Regions from separate parts of the Halomonas sp. H10-9-1 genome, predicted to be linked through region 4. Evidence: predicted binding sites of a transcription regulator. Region 4 holds the regulator's gene; each other region holds the start of a gene.
The links. The regulator FNR, encoded in region 4, switches genes on or off when oxygen is low (the NO sensors DNR and NnrR bind a similar motif). The targets are predictions, from matches to a motif close to TTGATNTANATCAA.

Region 1 (4,208 bases), 480 kb from region 4:
GTGATGAAGTAGTCGGGCAGGTCGCTCTCCACGGCGTCGGCGGCGATGAAGTGGCGGTAGGCCGCCAGCTCGAAGGAAACCACCTCGACCTGCTCCTTGGTCTTCTTGCCCGCCTGGATGACGTTGCGGAAGTAGCGGTGCGAGAACGACGGCTCGATGCCGTTGGAGGCGTTGTTGCCCAGCGACAGCGAAATGGTGCCGGTGGGCGCGATGGAGCTATGGTGGGTGAAGCGCGCACCGTGCTCGGCGAGCTGGGCGACCAGCTCCGGCTCCACCTCGGCGACCTTCTGCATGTAGCGGCTGTAGCGGGCGTGCAGGATGCGACCGGGCACCTTGTCGCCGATCTCGTAGCCGTCCTTCTTCAGCTCGGGACGCTCGCGCAGCATCTTCGGGGTAATCTCATAGTCCTCGGCCAGCGCCGGGGCCATGCCCTTCTCGCGGGAGAGCTCGAGAGCCTGCTTCCAGCCCTCGATGGCCAGGTTGCGGCTCACCTCCTCGGTGAAGGCCAACGACTCCGGCGAGCCATAGGGGATCTTGAGCATGGTCAGGGTCGAGCCCAGGCCCAGGAAGCCCATGCCGTGGCGGCGCTTGGCCTCGATCTCGCGGCGCTGGCCCGAAAGCGGCAGGCCGCTGATCTCCACCACGTTGTCGAGCATACGGGTGAAGATGGCCACCACCTGGCGGTAGCGCTCCCAGTCGAAGCGCGGCGTCTTGCCGAAGGGATCGATGACGAAGCGGGTCAGGTTCACCGAGCCCAGCAGGCAGGCGCCCTCGGGGGGCAGCGGCTGCTCGCCGCAGGGGTTGGTGGCGCGGATCTCCTCGCAGAACCAGTTGTTGTTCATCCGATTGACCTGGTCGATCAGGATGAAGCCCGGCTCGGCGTAGTCGTAGGTGGAGCGCATGATGGTATCCCACAGCTCGCGGGCCTTGATCACCTCGACGATGCGGCAGGCCACGCGGCCCTCGGCGTCGACGGTGTAGCCCTCCTCCACCACCGGCCAGTCGCGGTAGATCAGCTCGCTCTCCTGGACGTCATCCTTCTCGCCCGCGTGCAGCGGGAAGGCCAGGGGCCACTCGGCGTCGTGCTTCACTGCCTCCATGAACTCGTCGGTGATCAGCAGGCTGAGGTTGAACTGGCGCAGGCGGCCCGCCTCGCGCTTGGCCTCGATGAACTGGCGCACGTCGGGGTGGCCGACGTCGAAGGTGCCCATCTGGGCGCCGCGGCGACCGCCCGCGGAAGCCACCGTGAAGCACATCTTGTCGTAGATATCCATGAACGCCAGGGGGCCGTTGGTGCCGGCCCCGGCGCCGAACACGAAGGCGCCCTTGTGGCGCAGGGTGGAGAAGTCGTAGCCGATGCCGCAGCCCGCCTTGAGGGTCATGCCGGCATCCACCACGGAGTCGAGGATATCGTGCATGGAGTCGCGGATGGTGCGCGACACCGTGCAGTTGATCAGGCTCACCGCCGGCTTGTAGGCCTCGGCGCCGGCGTTGGACATGATTCGCCCGGCGGGGATGGCACCGTTCTCCAGCGCCCAGCGGAACTTCGCCAGCCAGGTGTTGGCCTGCTTGCCTTCCACCGCGGCCAGCGCCCGGGCCACGCGATCCCAGGTGGCGGCCACGTCCTGGTCCACGGGCTGGCCGTGACGGTCCTTGAGGCGGTACTTGGAGTCCCAGATGTCGCGGGACGGCCCCTGCAGGGGCACCTCGTTGGATGACTTCACTGGCTTGGTGGAAGTGCTCATTCGGATGGCTCCGGAAGAAATGCGTTAATCGAAAAAAATCAGCCCGTACGTCTTGCCAGCCGCTCCAGGCGCACCAGCAGCTCGCCGAAGGGGCCCTGGGCCAGTCCCTCCTCGCGACCGTCGAGCAGGTTCTTGACCATCAGGCCCAGTTCGGTGTCGCCCTCGATCAGCAGCCGGCGCTGGAAGAACAGCGCATCGGGATCCTCGCGGCGGGTGGCCAGGCAGAGGAACTCCCGCCAGCCACCACGGATGGTGGCCTCGCCAGGCTCGGTGCACACCGCCAGGCGCTCGCCCTCCAGGGTGAGCGTCAGGGCCACGCCGATATCCTCGATGGCCAGGGTAATGCGGCGCCCCTCCAGGGCGTCGAACTCCCCCTCGGCCAGGGGCTCGGCGAAGGTGCGATTGAGCAACGGTTCCACCAGACGACGCTTCAGGCCGACCGGCACGCGCGGATCGAGGGCGCGAATCAGATGGACGGGGGCGGGAGGACGCGGCAGGGCTTGTAACGGTAAAGGCAACAACGGCAGGGACATGACAGCTCTCCTGAAGGGTAACCATGCGGCCAGGGCCGCCGAACCGTTTATCCTAGGCCGGTGCTCCCGGGGCTGCACTGACATGCATCATGTCGGTGACAGGCCCTCTGCTCACCCGCGGCCCGACTACCATATATAGACAATATCTAGTCAGCAAGCCCTATATCTGGTTAAAAACACCAAACATCATGACCCATTTTCATTTGACAGCCTAACCGCTTGAAGCGACGACAGAATCACCGGTGCGGCGATAGATGAGATCCCAGACGCCATGCCCCAGCCGCTCCCCGCGGGCCTCGAACTTGGTCAACGGACGGAACGCCGGCCGCGGCACATAGGGGGCGGTCTCGGGCCCTGCGGTGTTGGCGAAACCCGGGGCGGCATCCATTACCTCGGCCATCCACTCGGCGTAGGCCTCCCAATCGGTGGCCAGGTGGAAGGTGCCGCCGACCTTCAGCCGCGTGCGCACCAGCTCGACGAAGGCGGGCTGCACGATACGCCGCTTGTGGTGCTTCTTCTTGGGCCAGGGGTCGGGGAAGAACAGCTGCACGGCGTCGAGGCTCGCCTCGGGCAGGCACTCCTCGAGCACCCGCAGGGCGTCCTCTCGGTAGACGCGCAGGTTGGTGAGGCCGCGCTTGTCGACCTCGTCGAGCAGCTTGCCGACGCCCGGCGCATGCACCTCGATGCCGATGAAGTCGGTGCCCGGGTGGGTTTCGGCCTGCTCCACCAGCGAGGCGCCCATGCCGAAGCCGATCTCCACCACGCAGGGCGCGCGGCGACCGAACAGCGTTTCGAGCGCCTGACGACCGTCGGCCAGGGTCAGCCCCAGCCGCGGCCACACCTCCTCGAGCCCGCGGGTCTGGGCCTGGGTCATGCGCCCGGCACGCAGCACATAGCTCTTGATGCCGCGGCGGTGCAGCGGGGCATCCGCTCCCTCCGGGCCGGTGGTCTTGTCGTCGTGATGGGGGTCGGTCATGGCGCGGGACAACTCTCTGGACGGAATCTTCTGGGCTTGGATGAATCGGGGGCGCGTATTGTAGCGGCTAAGGCCGCCGCGGGGTACGGTAGCGTCCGAATCCAGACAACCGCGAGGAGACCGAGATGCACGACAGGGGATGGTGGCTGGTCGCGGCGCTGTCCGGCGCCCTGGTGGTGGTCGCCGGCGCCTTCGGCGCCCACGCCCTGGAGGGACAGCTGGCCCCGCGACTGGCGGCGGCCTTCGCGACCGGGGTGCGCTACCAGGCGTGGCATACCCTGGCACTGCTGGCCGTGCTCGCCTGGCGCGCCTCTTGCCCGATCGCCGGCCAGCGGCTGGCCATGGGGCTATGGGCATCCGGCAGCACGCTTTTCTCCGGTTCACTCTACGCCATGGCGCTCACCGGCGCGACGGGACTTGGCATGATCACACCGATCGGCGGAGTGCTGATGATCGGCGGCTGGCTGGCGCTGGCCGGGGCCGTCCTGCGCGGCCGCTGAGGCGCGTCAGTCGCGATCGGGCAGGGCGTAGGTGGCGGTGACCAGGGCCACCGGCTCCTCCTGCCCGGCGGAGAAGAGCTGCACCTCGCCCACCGCCAGGCGACGCCCCAGCTTGAGCAGGCGCGCCGTGGCGATGATATCGCGGTCGCCACGGGGGCGGCGCAGGAAACGGCAGTGCAGGTCGCTGGTCACCGCCATCGGCTCCGGCCCGATCTCGGCGAGGATCGCCACGTAGAGGCAGACGTCGGCCAGGCCCATCAGGGTGGGACCGGAAACGCTCGCACCGGGGCGCAGGTGCTCGTCGTCGATGGCCAGGCTCATGGTGGCCTTCATATGATCGACGGCCTCGATGGTGCCGATGCGCTGGGGGAAGATCTCGTCGAGGAAATCCTCGATGGCGGCGGCGGTCATCATGGGCATGCAAGCCTCCCTGCGATAGCGCGTGAGAAAACAG
Region 2 (4,208 bases), 1.4 Mb from region 4:
CCGCCTGTCGCTGGGACTGGCCGCCGGCGAGAGCGGCGAGGTGGAGGCGCTCGAGACGCTGACGCGTCGCCAGAGCGTGGCCCTGGCCGATGCCGGCGAGGCGCAACTGGTGCAGTGGCGTGAGGCCGCCGAGGGAGAGACCGCCGAAGGGCTCGCCGCGGTGCTGGAGCGGCGCCGGGCCCTGGCCGAAGTGGAGCGCCGGCTCGCGCGCATCGGCCAGGAGCTGGAACGCGCCGCCGAGGGCCAGGCACGGATCCGCGACAACCTGGGGGCGGTGGGCACCGACAACGACCTCGGGCAGCGCTACCTGGCCGATCTCGAGGCCGCGGAGGAGCGCATCGCCGAGCTGGAATCCCGACGCGCCGGTGCCGAGGCCGAGCGCGAGGAGCGCCGTGAGGCGCTCGCCGAGACCCTGCGTGAACTGCCCTGAGGGCGTCGCCAGGGTCAAGGGGGCGTTGAGGCCATGGGCTTTGCGCGCTGGCCTGCTTTCGATCAGGATGTGGTGACAGGACCCGAGGAGAGCGAGACGAGCCATGCGTGACTTCCTGACCCGCCTGCCCAAGGTCGAGCTGCACCTGCATATCGAGGGCTCGCTGGAGCCCGAGCTGATGTTCGCCCTGGCCGAGCGCAATGGGGTCGCGCTGCCCTACGCCTCGGTGGAGGCGGCCCGTGCCGCTTATGACTTCCGCGATCTGCAGTCCTTCCTCGATCTCTATTACCAGGGCATGAGCGTGCTCCAGACCGCCGCCGACTTCCATGACCTGGCGATGGACTACTTTCGTCGCGCCCGCGCCGAGGGGGTGGTGCACGTTGAGATGCACGTCGACCCCCAGGCGCACCTGGCCCGCGGCATCGAGCTGCCGGTGGTCATGGAAGGGCTCTCCCTGGCGAGGCGTGAGGCGGCCCGGGAGCTGGGGCTTTCCAGCGCCCTGATCATGGCCTTCCTGCGCGATCGTGACGCCGATGAGGCGGTGCAGGTACTCGAGGCGGCGGCGCCCTACTGGGAGACCCTCGACGCGGTGGGCCTGGACAGCGCCGAGCTTGGCAATCCGCCCGAGAAGTTCGTCGAGGCATTCGAGCGCGCTCGGCGCCTGGGCATCCCGCGGGTGGCCCACGCCGGCGAGGAGGGGCCGCCGGAGTATATTCGCAGCGCCCTCGACCGGCTCGATGTCTGCCGCATCGATCACGGGGTGCGCTGCCTGGAGGATCCCGAGCTGGTCGCCCGCCTGCGTGACGAACAGACGGTACTCACCGTCTGCCCGCTCTCCAACGTGCGCCTCAGGGTGGTCGAGCGCCTCGCGGATCACCCGTTGCCCCAGCTGCTGGCGGAGGGGCTCAATGTCACCCTCAACTCCGACGACCCGGCCTACTTCGGCGGCGGCCTGCTGGATAACTTCCTCGCCTGCCAGCGCGCCTTCGGTTGGGACGAGGCCACGTGCCGCCGCCTGGCCGGCAACGCCATCGAGGCGGCCTTCGTTGACGAGGGTCGCCGCGAGGAGCTGCGTCGCCTGCTGGCCGAGGCATAGGCGCCGCGACCCGCTTGCCCATACCCAAGGCGGCCCCGGGAGTGCTCCCGGGGCCCGCCTGGCCTTGTCGTCGGTAAAGGACCGGCCCGTATGGGACCGCTATCGGGGTCACGGTAGGGCCGGCACCTCATAGTCCGGCTGTTCGCCGGTCAGGGTGTGCAGGAAGGCGGTGATGTCGGCGATGGTCTGCTCCTCGAAGTCACGACCCAGCATCTCCTTGCCCATGATGGCCACGGCCTCCTCGAGGGTCTCGGTGGCGCCGTTGTTCATGTAGGGGTAGGTGACGGCGACGTTGCGCAGGGTCGGGGTACGGAAGCGATGGCGATCGCTCTCCTCGCCGGTGACGTCGAAGCGACCGACGTCGGTGGAGCCGGGTACCTGGATGCGGTGGAACTGGCTGTCGGTCAGCGCCGGGCCGCGGTGGCAGGCGATGCAGCCGTTGTCCACGAAGGCCACCATGCCATCCTTCTGCTGCTCGTTCAGGGCATCCAGGTCGCCGTGCAGGTAGCGGTCGAAGGGTGAGTCGGGGGTATTGAGGGTGCGCTCGAAGCTGGCGATGGCGTGCGCCAGGTTGTCGGCATTGATCGGGTTCTCGTCGCCCGGGTAGGCGGCAGCGAACTTCTGCTGGTAGACCTCGAAGTCCTCCAGACGCTTCAGGGCCTGGCCCAGTTCCATGGCCATCTCTACGCTGGCCTCGATGGGACCCAGGGACTGCCCCTCGAGGTCGGGCTCGCGGCCGTCCCAGAACTGTGAGCCGAGGAAGCCTGAGTTGAGTACCGTGGGGGTGTTGCGTTCGCCGATCTGGCCGTCGTGGCCGGTGGCCCGAGGGATGCGATCGCTCCAGCCCAGCGCCGGGTTGTGGCAGGTGGCACAGCTGATCACGCCGCTGGAGGAGATGCGCGGCTCGAAGAACAGCATGTTGCCGAGCTCTACCTTGGCGGCGGTGAGGGAGTTGTCCGCCGGGATCGGCGGCAGGTGCGGCAGCGGCTCGAAGCGGTCGCGATAGTCGCTAAGCCCGTCGTCGGCCAGGGCCGGAGCCGAGATGGAAAGGGCCGAGCCGATGGCGACGGCGCTGACCAGCAGGCGCTTGTTGAGCATGACAGTTCCCCTTCTGCTGATGATCCATCCGTGACTGACATCCAAGCGGTGGCAAGGCACGGACGCTGGCAAGGCACGCCGTTAATCGGCGTTTAACCTTATATCAGCCAGTTACTCAGTTACCTTGTGATAAATCAACCCAGTGCAGTACTCGGGAAAGGGGGTGGCTTGACCTGTATCAAGAAATCATCCCGACAGTCTTCGCCATCTGGACCCTGCCTGTACTGTCATGGAAGCGGACGCCATCGCGTTCCAGGGAAGTTCGGTAGCGAGTCACCCGCGGCGATGCTGCAGGCGCCCGCCCGCCCAGGTCTCGGCGACGCTGCGATCGTCGCCCATCATCATCAGCGCGAAGAGGGTCTCGGCCAGGCTGCGGCTGCGCGCGGTGCGTCGCGCCAGCAGCGGCGTGGCTGCGGGGTCGAGGACCACCAGGTCGGCATCCAGGCCCGGCGCCAGGCGGCCGATGCGCTTATCCAGCGAGAGTGCCCGGGCGTTGCCCAGGGTCAGGCCGTAGAGCCCCTGCCAGGCGGTGAGCGGCTGGCCGCGCAGCTGGCCGACCTGGTAGGCGGCCTTCAGCGTGGCCAGCCCCGAGAGGTCGGTGCCGCCGCCCACGTCGCTGGCGTAGGTGACGTTGAGGTCCATCTCCCGCGCCGCCCGGCGATCGAACAGGCCGCTACCGAGGAACAGGTTGGAGCTGGGGCAGAAGGCGAGGTTGGCGCCGCGTTCGGCGAGCCGGCCGCGCATCGCCTGGTCGAGGTGGATGCCGTGGGCGAAGGTGCTGCGCGGCCCCACCAGGCCGGAGCGCTCGTAGACCTCGAGGTAGTCGCGGCTGCCCGGGAAGAGCTCGGCTACCCAGTCGAGTTCGCCGCTGTTCTCGGCCAGATGGGTCTGCAGCCACAGGCTTTCGTCGTTGCGCAGCAGCGCCCCGGTGGCGTCGAGCTGCGCGCGGGTGGAGGTGGGGGCGAAGCGCGGGGTCAGGCTGTAGCCGAGACGCCCCTTGCCGTGCCAGTCGCCGATCAGTCGCTCGCTGTCGCGGATGCCGCCCTCGAGGTCGTCGGTGAGCCCCGCGGGGGCGTGGCGGTCCATCAGCACCTTGCCGGCGAGCATGCGCAGGCCACGGCGGTGGCTGGCGGCGAAGAAGGCGTCCACCGAGGCGGGGTGGCTGGAGCAGAACACCTGGGCGGTGGTGGTGCCGACTCGTAGCAGTTCATCGAGGAAGGCCTCGGAGAGCGCCGCGGCGTGGTCGGGGTCGGCGAAGCGCAGCTCCTCGGGGAAGGTGTAGTCGTTCAGCCAATCGAGCAGCTGACGCCCGTAGGAGGCGATGATCTCCAGCTGCACGTAGTGGACATGGCTGTCGATGAAGCCGGGGGTGATCAGCTTGCCGCGGTGATCGATGATCTCGATGCCGGGGGGCAGGTCGGGGGCCAGGGTGGCGTAGTCGTCCACGGCGCGGATGCGGCCGTTCTCGATCCATACCGCGCCATCGGGGTGGTGGCGCACGCTGCCCGGTGCCGGGGTATCGTCGTCGCCGGGGTCGGCATCGAAGCTCAGCAGTTCGGCGCGCAGCACGCGCGAGTCGTTGTT
Region 3 (4,208 bases), 2.3 Mb from region 4:
TTCGGCGCGATTTTGCCGGTTACTGCGCTGTACCAAATGCGGGACAACGTAAGCACTACATTTCGCTCATCGCCAGCCCAGTCGGGCGGCGAGTTCCATAGCGTTAAGGTTTCATTTAGCGCCTCAAATAGATCCTGTTCAGGAACCGGATCAAAGAGTTCCTCCGCCGCTGGACCTACCAAGGCAACGCTATGTTCTCTTGCTTTTGTCAGCAAGATAGCCAGATCAATGTCGATCGTGGCTGGCTCGAAGATACCTGCAAGAATGTCATTGCGCTGCCATTCTCCAAATTGCAGTTCGCGCTTAGCTGGATAACGCCACGGAATGATGTCGTCGTGCACAACAATGGTGACTTCTACAGCGCGGAGAATCTCGCTCTCTCCAGGGGAAGCCGAAGTTTCCAAAAGGTCGTTGATCAAAGCTCGCCGCGTTGTTTCATCAAGCCTTACGGTCACCGTAACCAGCAAATCAATATCACTGTGTGGCTTCAGGCCGCCATCCACTGCGGAGCCGTACAAATGTACGGCCAGCAACGTCGGTTCGAGATGGCGCTCGATGACGCCAACTACCTCTGATAGTTGAGTCGATACTTCGGCGATCACCGCTTCCCTCATGATGTTTAACGCTTCAATCAGCCGACGCTTTAGCGGTCGGCTGCATTGATTTGTTAGGCGGTAGTGCTCGAATGGATATAAGAATGTCCCGCGCTATAGCCTCTCTTTTATACAGATCCTCCCATCTATTGGGAGTGTCTATATTCAATGCAAAGAAAACAGGGCCAGCGGACCACTCGACCCAACCGACCCACCAGCCGTGACGGCCTTCCCATCCAGTTTTCGCACGTAATATCCAGTCTTTCTCAGCTTCAACTATCATAACATCCTTCAAAAGACGTTGATGTTCTAGCTCAAACGGAAGATCATTTTGATATAGCTTTTTTAAAAAAACCACCTGCTCTTCAGCAGAGATAGCAAGCTTTCCATCGACCCAATAAGCACCGCCCTTGGTACTAGGGTCCATATTTCCGTAGCTGATTCTACTTAGGTAGGACCGTGCTTTCTCCTCACCGATCGCCTTAGCAAATTTTTCATACACCCAGAGTGCAGAATGTCGCATAGCCGAGCGCAAGTTCTGATCTTGATTGTGCGGCGCATAACCTCTTTTCACTCCGTCCCAAGGAAATACCTGAAACTCGTCTTTAACTACTCCTGCATCTAAAGCAAAAAGAGTATGCGGAACTTTGAACGTGGAAGCTGGAGAATAGCGCTTCCCAGCGCGCGTTCTGTCATAAACACTAACCTTTTCGGCTGAAGCGCGACTATCAACGATTAGAATCGTTCCTGTCGCTTCATGTTTGTCAAAGAATTCCTTCCATTCAGGCCTATCGAGTATTTTATCCTGAGCGAAAATTTCAGGAATAAAAAATATGGAAAGCAAAAAGAAAATGAAGTATCTAGTATGCACCTTGCCTCCTTGGACGCCTAACAGTTGTATTATGTAGCATGCTTGATATTCCACTTGAACGCGCACGCGCGTTCAACAATATTATGCTACGCGCCCACCCCCTCTCATCCTATTGAAATTCCTATATATTAAGTATAGCTCGGCAGTATAGCACCAATCATCGTGCATGCTGCATATCCCCAATGAATGTGCCTGCTGCCTTTGCCCCCATAGCCGCTTTGGGTCGAAAACGGACGTCACTTAACAATCTCCGTCACCTTACTGGCATCGAAAGCCAGCCGTCCGGCGATCGCCTGCATCTCGACGATCGGCCACTCATAGCTCCAAGCTACATCGGCAATATCGGGCAGCGAGAAATAGGTGCTATCGCCCTTGAACGGGCAATGGGTCACGGTGGCAGATACTGAAAGCTTCGCCATATCCACGTCCCCTTTGGGTACATATTGACGGTGTGGATATCCGTATTCGCGCAGCTCGATGGCGTTGCGGGTATCGGCGATCAGGTTGTCACCAGCAAGGATGCGCACCCGCCGGGAGTGCGGATGCAGGGTAATACGGGGGTCGGCGGTGTGATCGGCCATCGGCAGCTCCCTTGCGAACCGGCTGATCTATCAGCCTAGAACGAGGGCCTCAGAATGTCACCGCCTGGTGACAAATTTGATTTGGCCTTTGATCTGCGTCTATCTTCCGCGAACCGTCCGCTCAGCACCAGCCGGACCATCGTGATTGGCACCAACGCCCCTGCCCGCCATGATGGTGGCTTTATTGGGCTGCGGGAGACTCTCGGGATGAGCAATACACCACGCACACCGGCGCCGCTGACGGAATTAGGCGGCCGGTCGATCCTCTTCGTGATGGCGGCTGAGCCTGAATACGGCCCGCATCTTCGGGAGCGCTTCACGCCCTTCATGACCGGCGTGGGGCCGGTCGAGGCGGCGGTGGAACTCACCGCGGCGCTGGCGGGGCTGGAGGCGCGCGGGCGGCTGCCGGACCTGGTGGTGTCGCTGGGCTCGGCGGGCAGCCGGGCGCTGGAGCAGACCGAGGTCTACCAGGCGACCTCGGTGGCCTACCGCGACATGGACGCCACCCCGCTTGGCTTCGCGACGGGCGTCACGCCCTTCCTCGACCTGCCGGCCACCCTGCCCCTGCCGCTGCGCATTCCCGGGATTCACGAGGCGACGCTCTCCACCGGAGCCGATATCGTCTCCGGCGCGGCCTATGACGCCATCACCGCCGACATGGTGGACATGGAGAGCTACGCCGGCCTGCGCGCCTGCACGCGCTTTGCGGTGCCGCTGGTGGTGCTGCGCGGCATCTCCGACGGCAAGGCGGAGCTGAACCATATCGACGACTGGACGGAATACCTTCACATCATCGACGAGAAGCTGGCCGGCGCCGTGGACCGCCTCGAGGCGGCGATCCGGGAGGGGCTGCTGACGCGCTGAGGCGCCGGGCCCGGGGTGGCGTTCAGTGCCGTCCGGGCGCCGAGCTTCTAGGCTGGGGAGGAGGATTCGCACCGCCAAAGGAGAGTAGAAATGTCCGCCACCCGCAGGACCTCCCCCGCCCTGGAGCGGGTCCACCTGGTGTGGGACCTGCTCATCATCGTGCTGGTGATCGCCAACCTGGCCCTGCTGCTGTTCGACAGCCTCTACTTGCTGCCGCCGCTGAACGCCGCCTTCGAGGCCGTGGCCCCGGGCCTGCACGGCGCCTACGAGCAGCATATCCACGCCAACTTCCTCGCCATCGACCTGGCATTCGTGTCGATCTTCCTGTTCGACGTGCTGCTGGGCTGGGCGGTGGCCATCGCCGAGCGCCACTACCATCGCTGGTTCTTCTACCCCTTCGTGCACTGGTACGACGTGCTCGGCTGCATCCCGCTTAGTGGCTTTCGGCTGCTGCGCATCCTGCGCGTCATCTCGCTGCTGCACCGCCTGCAGCGCATGGGGCTGATCGACGTGCGCCGCTGGTATCTCTACTCCGTGGTCGCCAAGTACTACGACATCCTGCTCGAGGAGCTCACCGACCGCATCGCCCTGCGCATGCTCGACAACGTGCAGCGGGAGATCCGCCAGAGCGACGGGTTCTCCGCCCCGCTGATGGAGCGGGTGGTCCGGCCCCGCAAGCAGGCGCTGATCCACGAGATCGGCCAGCGGCTGGAGGCCATGGCGGGCGACACCTATGCCCACAACCGCGCCGACACCCTGCGCTACGTGCGCGGGCTGGTCGGCCGTACCCTGGCGGAGAGCCCGGAGCTCAAGCGCCTCGGGCGCCTGCCGCTGGGCGGCCAGCTGACCCGGGGGCTCGAGGCTTCGCTCTCCGACCTGGCCTGCCGCCTGGTTGACGAGGCCCTGGCGGGCCTCAAGTCGGCGGAGTTCTCCGCCCTGGTGGAGCACCTGGCCGAGAGCGGCTTCGATGCCTGGCTGCGCACCGACCCGCAGACCGAGCGGATCACCGAGCAGGTGCTGGTGGACATGCTGGAGCTGCTCAAGGAGCAGATCGCGGTCAAGGGCTGGCAGCACCGCTATCAGTAAGCCGTAGGCCCGCCGGCGGTCACTCCATGAAAAAGCCGCCATGGTCGGGAAGGCCATGGCGGCATGAGGTCGGCCGCGCGCCGGTGCCTGCTGCGCCTTGTCATGCAGGCTCATCTGATGGGCCGACCCAAAACAATGGATTATGCGCTATTTCCCACAGATAACCGTCTGGATCGGCAAAATATCCGGCATACCCACCCCAGCTGGTTTTCT
Region 4 (4,208 bases):
CCGTCGTCTTCGGCCTGCTGGGCGGTGCCCACTGCATCGGCATGTGCGGCGGCATCATGAGCGCGCTCTCCTTCGCCGTGCCCCCCAGCATGCGCTCATCCGCCCGTCTCTCCGGCCTGCTGCTGGGCTACAACCTGGGCCGCATCACCAGCTACATGGTGGCGGGCGCCCTGGCGGCGTCACTCGGCACCCTGCTCTCGCTGACCGCTCCCGCGCGCCTGATCCTGCAGGGGCTCGCCGCACTGATGCTGATCCTGATGGCCCTGTATATCGCCGACTGGTGGAAGGGGCTGCTCGGGATCGAAACCGTTGGACGGCGCCTGTGGCGCCACCTGGAGCCGTTCGGGCGCCGGCTGATGCCGGTGGTCAGGATTCCCCAGGCCGTGGCGCTGGGCGCGGTGTGGGGCTGGCTGCCCTGCGGGCTGGTCTACTCGATGCTGGCCTGGAGCCTGGCCATGGCCGACCCGCTGCGGGGCGCACTGCTGATGGGCGCCTTCGGCCTCGGCACCCTGCCGGCACTGCTGGCCACCGGGCTCGCCGCCCGCCAGCTGGCCGGCCTGATTCGCCACCGTGCCACCCGCAGCATCGCCGCGCTATTGATCATCGCCTTCGCTCTCTGGCAGCTGTGGCAACTGCTCCCGGGAGGCGGAGCGCCTCTCGGCTGACGACTATTCCACGCGGGATTGACACAGCTCAACGCTTGCCTGGCCGCGGCACCCTAGCATGGGGAGTATGTCCACGACCCGGAGTCGCCCATGTCCGTTCACGCCAAGCGCACTGCCCCCCAAGGGGCCTCGAGCCCGCCTCGAGAGCCGCTGCCCGGCGCGGGCGATCTGGTATCGGCCACCGAGGTCGCCTATCCCGCGCCCCACCACTATCACCCGGGCGTCGCTGCTCCCGCGCTGGAGGCGGCCCTCGCCGAGCGCCCGGCCGATGCCTCCCTCGCGGTAAGGGTGCGCCTGCCCTTCTGCCGTCATGCCTGCCGCTTCTGCGCCAGCCTGTGCGTGCCCTCCCACGACAGTCGCCAGGCGGAACCCTACCTGACGCGACTCGACCGCGAGATGGTGCTGGCCCGGCGCCGGCTAAGCGGACTGCCCCCGGTGTCACGCCTGCACTGGGGCGGCGGGACGCCGACATTCCTCACCCTGGACCAGATGAGCGACCTCTTCGATCGCCTGGACGCCCGCCTGGGGCTCTCCGCTGCCCGGGAGCGCGACTTCAGCATCGAACTCGACCCCCGCGAGGCCGACATGCTCACCCTGCGCCACCTCCAGGCGCTGGGCTTCAATCGCCTCAGCCTGGGCGTGCATGAGCTCGACCCCCGGGTACAGCGGGCGATCAACCGCATCCAGCCCCGGGCACTGACCGAGGCGCTGGTCGATGAGGCCGACCGACTGGGCTTCCGGGAACTGACCCTGTCGCTGATGCTCGGCCTGCCCTTCCAGACCCCGCAAGCCCTCGCCGATACCCTCGAGCAGGTGCTCGGCATGGCCCCGGCACGCATCCGCCTCCACCGTTACAACCACCGCCCGGAGCGCCACCTGGCCCAGCGCGCCATTCATCGCGACTGGCTACCCGACGCGGCGACGCGGCGCCAGCTGCTGGCCGTGGCACGTGCCCACCTGGAGGCATCCGGCTACGTGCATATCGGCCTCGGCCTCTTCGCACGTCGCGACGACCGCCTGGCCCAGTCGCGGGCCAGCGGCACCCTGGGGCACGGCCCGTTGGGCTTCACCCAGGACACCGCAGGTGACCTCCTGGGGCTCGGCCTGGGCGCCACCAGCCGCATCGGTGAGCTCTGGGTTCGCAACACCGACACCCTGGCGAGCTACGAGGGGGCCCTGGATGCCAGCCGCCTGCCCACCGCACGCGGTATCCGCCTGACGCCCGACCAGCAGCATCACCGGGCGATCCTCGAAGCCCTGCTCTGCGGCCGTTCTGTCGACCCTGCCGTGCTGTCGACGGGCACCGACCTCGAAGCACTATGTAGCGAGGGGCTTGTCGATCTTGCTGCCGGCCGGGTGGCGCTGACCGCCGAGGGGCACTGGCGACTGCCCCGCATCCTCGAGGCACTCGCCCCCCCGCCTGGCCCCTGACGCCCCCCCCCCCGGGATGGCAACGTTCTCCATCACCCTGCCCAGGGTGGTTTGCCCTGCCCTCGCTTTGCTCCATAATGGGCCCATGACCACGATCAAGAAGGATAGGGCCATGGCGGACACCCTCACCGGCCGACGGCGCTCGGTGCTACAGGAGACGCGCTGTCAGACCTGCAGCCTGAGCTCGCTCTGCCTGCCTCTGGCGCTGGAGGTGGAGGACATGGACCAGTTCGACGCCATCATCCGGCGCCGCGCACCACTCAAGAAGGGCGAGGCGCTGTTCCGCCAGGACAGCCCCTTCACCAGCGTCTTCGCGGTTCGCTCGGGTAGCCTCAAGCAGGTGACCACCGAGGGCAGCGGCGAGGACCAGCTGACCAATTTCTACCTGCCCAGCGAGCTGGTGGGCCTCGACGGCATCGACGAGCAGCACTACCCGGGCACCGTGGTAGCACTGGAGACCACCACCGTCTGCGAAATCCCCTTCGATCGCCTCGACCACCTCTCGGAGTCGTTGCCGGAGTTGCGCGGTCAGCTCTACCGCAGCATGAGCAAGGAGCTGCGTGCCGACCGCCGCATGATGCGCCTGCTGTCACGCAAGACCGCGGACCAGCGCCTGGCCAGCTTCTTCACCAGCCTCTCCGAGCGCTTCCGCCGCCGCGGCTACTCTCCCTACAGCTTCCGTCTCTCCATGTCCCGGGCCGATATCGGCAACTACCTGGGCCTGGCGGTGGAGACGGTGAGCCGCATCCTCGGCCGCTTCCAGACCCAGGGCGTGGTGGCCGTCTCCGGCCGCGAGGTCAATATCCTCGACCTGCCGGCGCTCACCCGCCTGGCCGAGGAGGAGGGGGCGCACTAACGGCGTAAGCCGTAAGCCGTAAGCCGTAAGCCGTAAGCCGTAAGCCGTAAGCCGTAAGCCGTAAGCCGTAAGCCGTAAGCCGTAAGCCGTAAGCCGTAAGCCGTAAGCCGTAAGCCGTAAGCCGTAAGCCGTAAGCCGTAAGCCAGGGTATCGACGCCAAGCCTAGCGGCAAAGAGTTGTTCTTACAGCGTAAAGCTTATAGCTTACCGCTCCCGGCGAAGCCGGGTTTACAGCTCTTGCTGGATATCGATCCGGCTGGCCTGCATCCTGGCCTGCTTCTCCTCCAGCCCGGCGAAGTCGAACAGGTCGCGATCGGCCAGCTGCGAGGGGGCGACGTTGGTCACCGCCTTGAACATGCTCTCCAGGCGCCCGGGATGCTTCGCCTCCCACTCGGCCAGCATTTCCTTGACGACCTGGCGCTGCAGGTTGGGTTGGGAGCCACACAAGTTGCAGGGAATGATCGGAAAGGCCATCTGCCGGGCGAACTCGGCGATATCCTCCTCGCGGCAGTAGGCCAGCGGGCGGATGACGATATTGCGACCATCGTCGGAGAGCAGCTTGGGCGGCATCGCCTTGAGGCTGCCACCGAAGAACATGTTGAGGAACAGCGTCTCGAGGATATCCTCGCGGTGATGGCCCAAGGCGATCTTGGTGGCCCCGATCTCCTCGGCGAAACCGTACAGGGAGCCCCGCCGCAGCCGCGAGCAGAGCGCGCAGGTGGTCTTGCCCTCGGGCGTCTTCTCCTTGACCACCGAGTAGGTGTCACGCTCGAGGATATGGTACTCGACGCCGGTGCCTTCCAGGTACTCGGGCAGCACGTGCTCAGGGAAGCCGGGCTGCTTCTGGTCGAGGTTGACCGCCACCAGCGAGAACGCCACCGGGGCGTTGCGCTGTAGGCTGCGCAGGATCTCGAGCAGGGTGTAGCTATCCTTGCCCCCGGAGAGGCAGACCATCACCCGATCCCCCTCATGGATCATCCCGTAGTCGATGATCGCATTGCCCACCTGGCGTCGCAGGCGCTTGTGCAATTTGTTGAACTCGCGCCTTGCCCGGGCATCGAGGGCCTCGGTGTCTTCCTGGATGGCGGGCTCTTGCGGGGCGCTTTCCTGGATAGCGGAAGCGAGGGCGCGGGGGTCGAAGGTCACGGCGTCTTGCATGGGTCTTGGCGCTGCCAGTGCGGGCGGAAATGGGGAGGGCGCCATCCTACCATCGGCGGCGCCCCCAGGCGATGCCGATAGCCCTCAGGCCAACTGGTC

Region 1: a site for FNR is predicted at 2,356-2,369, ahead of ubiT (ubiquinone anaerobic biosynthesis accessory factor UbiT). Genes of this name have one in related genera too.
Region 2: a site for FNR is predicted at 2,793-2,806, ahead of NFH66_RS09330 (cytochrome-c peroxidase). Genes of this name have one in related genera too.
Region 3: a site for FNR is predicted at 2,134-2,147, ahead of NFH66_RS13340 (DUF427 domain-containing protein). Genes of this name have one in related genera too.

What each region holds. Positions count from the first base shown of each region.
Region 1 is NZ_JAMSHO010000001.1:104,799-109,006, reverse strand. It holds gene NFH66_RS00530 (adenosylcobalamin-dependent ribonucleoside-diphosphate reductase) at 1-1,745, opposite strand, end outside; gene ubiT (ubiquinone anaerobic biosynthesis accessory factor UbiT) at 1,784-2,278, opposite strand; gene trmB (tRNA (guanosine(46)-N7)-methyltransferase TrmB) at 2,490-3,254, opposite strand; gene NFH66_RS00515 (DUF423 domain-containing protein) at 3,380-3,754, shown strand; gene NFH66_RS00510 (PaaI family thioesterase) at 3,761-4,174, opposite strand.
Region 2 is NZ_JAMSHO010000001.1:2,023,631-2,027,838, reverse strand. It holds gene NFH66_RS09340 (DUF4139 domain-containing protein) at 1-430, shown strand, start outside; gene NFH66_RS09335 (adenosine deaminase) at 534-1,526, shown strand; gene NFH66_RS09330 (cytochrome-c peroxidase) at 1,635-2,624, opposite strand; gene guaD (guanine deaminase) at 2,898-4,208, opposite strand, start outside.
Region 3 is NZ_JAMSHO010000001.1:2,908,435-2,912,642, forward strand. It holds gene aadA1 (ANT(3'')-Ia family aminoglycoside nucleotidyltransferase AadA1) at 1-614, opposite strand, end outside; gene blaOXA (class D beta-lactamase) at 628-1,392, opposite strand; gene NFH66_RS13340 (DUF427 domain-containing protein) at 1,701-2,045, opposite strand; gene NFH66_RS13345 (5'-methylthioadenosine/S-adenosylhomocysteine nucleosidase) at 2,253-2,909, shown strand; gene NFH66_RS13350 (ion transporter) at 3,000-3,995, shown strand; gene NFH66_RS13355 (VOC family protein) at 4,096-4,208, opposite strand, start outside.
Region 4 is NZ_JAMSHO010000001.1:583,366-587,573, reverse strand. It holds gene NFH66_RS02685 (sulfite exporter TauE/SafE family protein) at 1-665, shown strand, start outside; gene NFH66_RS02680 (radical SAM protein) at 756-2,096, shown strand; gene fnr (fumarate/nitrate reduction transcriptional regulator Fnr) at 2,209-2,952, shown strand; gene ttcA (tRNA 2-thiocytidine(32) synthetase TtcA) at 3,180-4,109, opposite strand; gene NFH66_RS02665 (3'-5' exonuclease) at 4,194-4,208, opposite strand, start outside.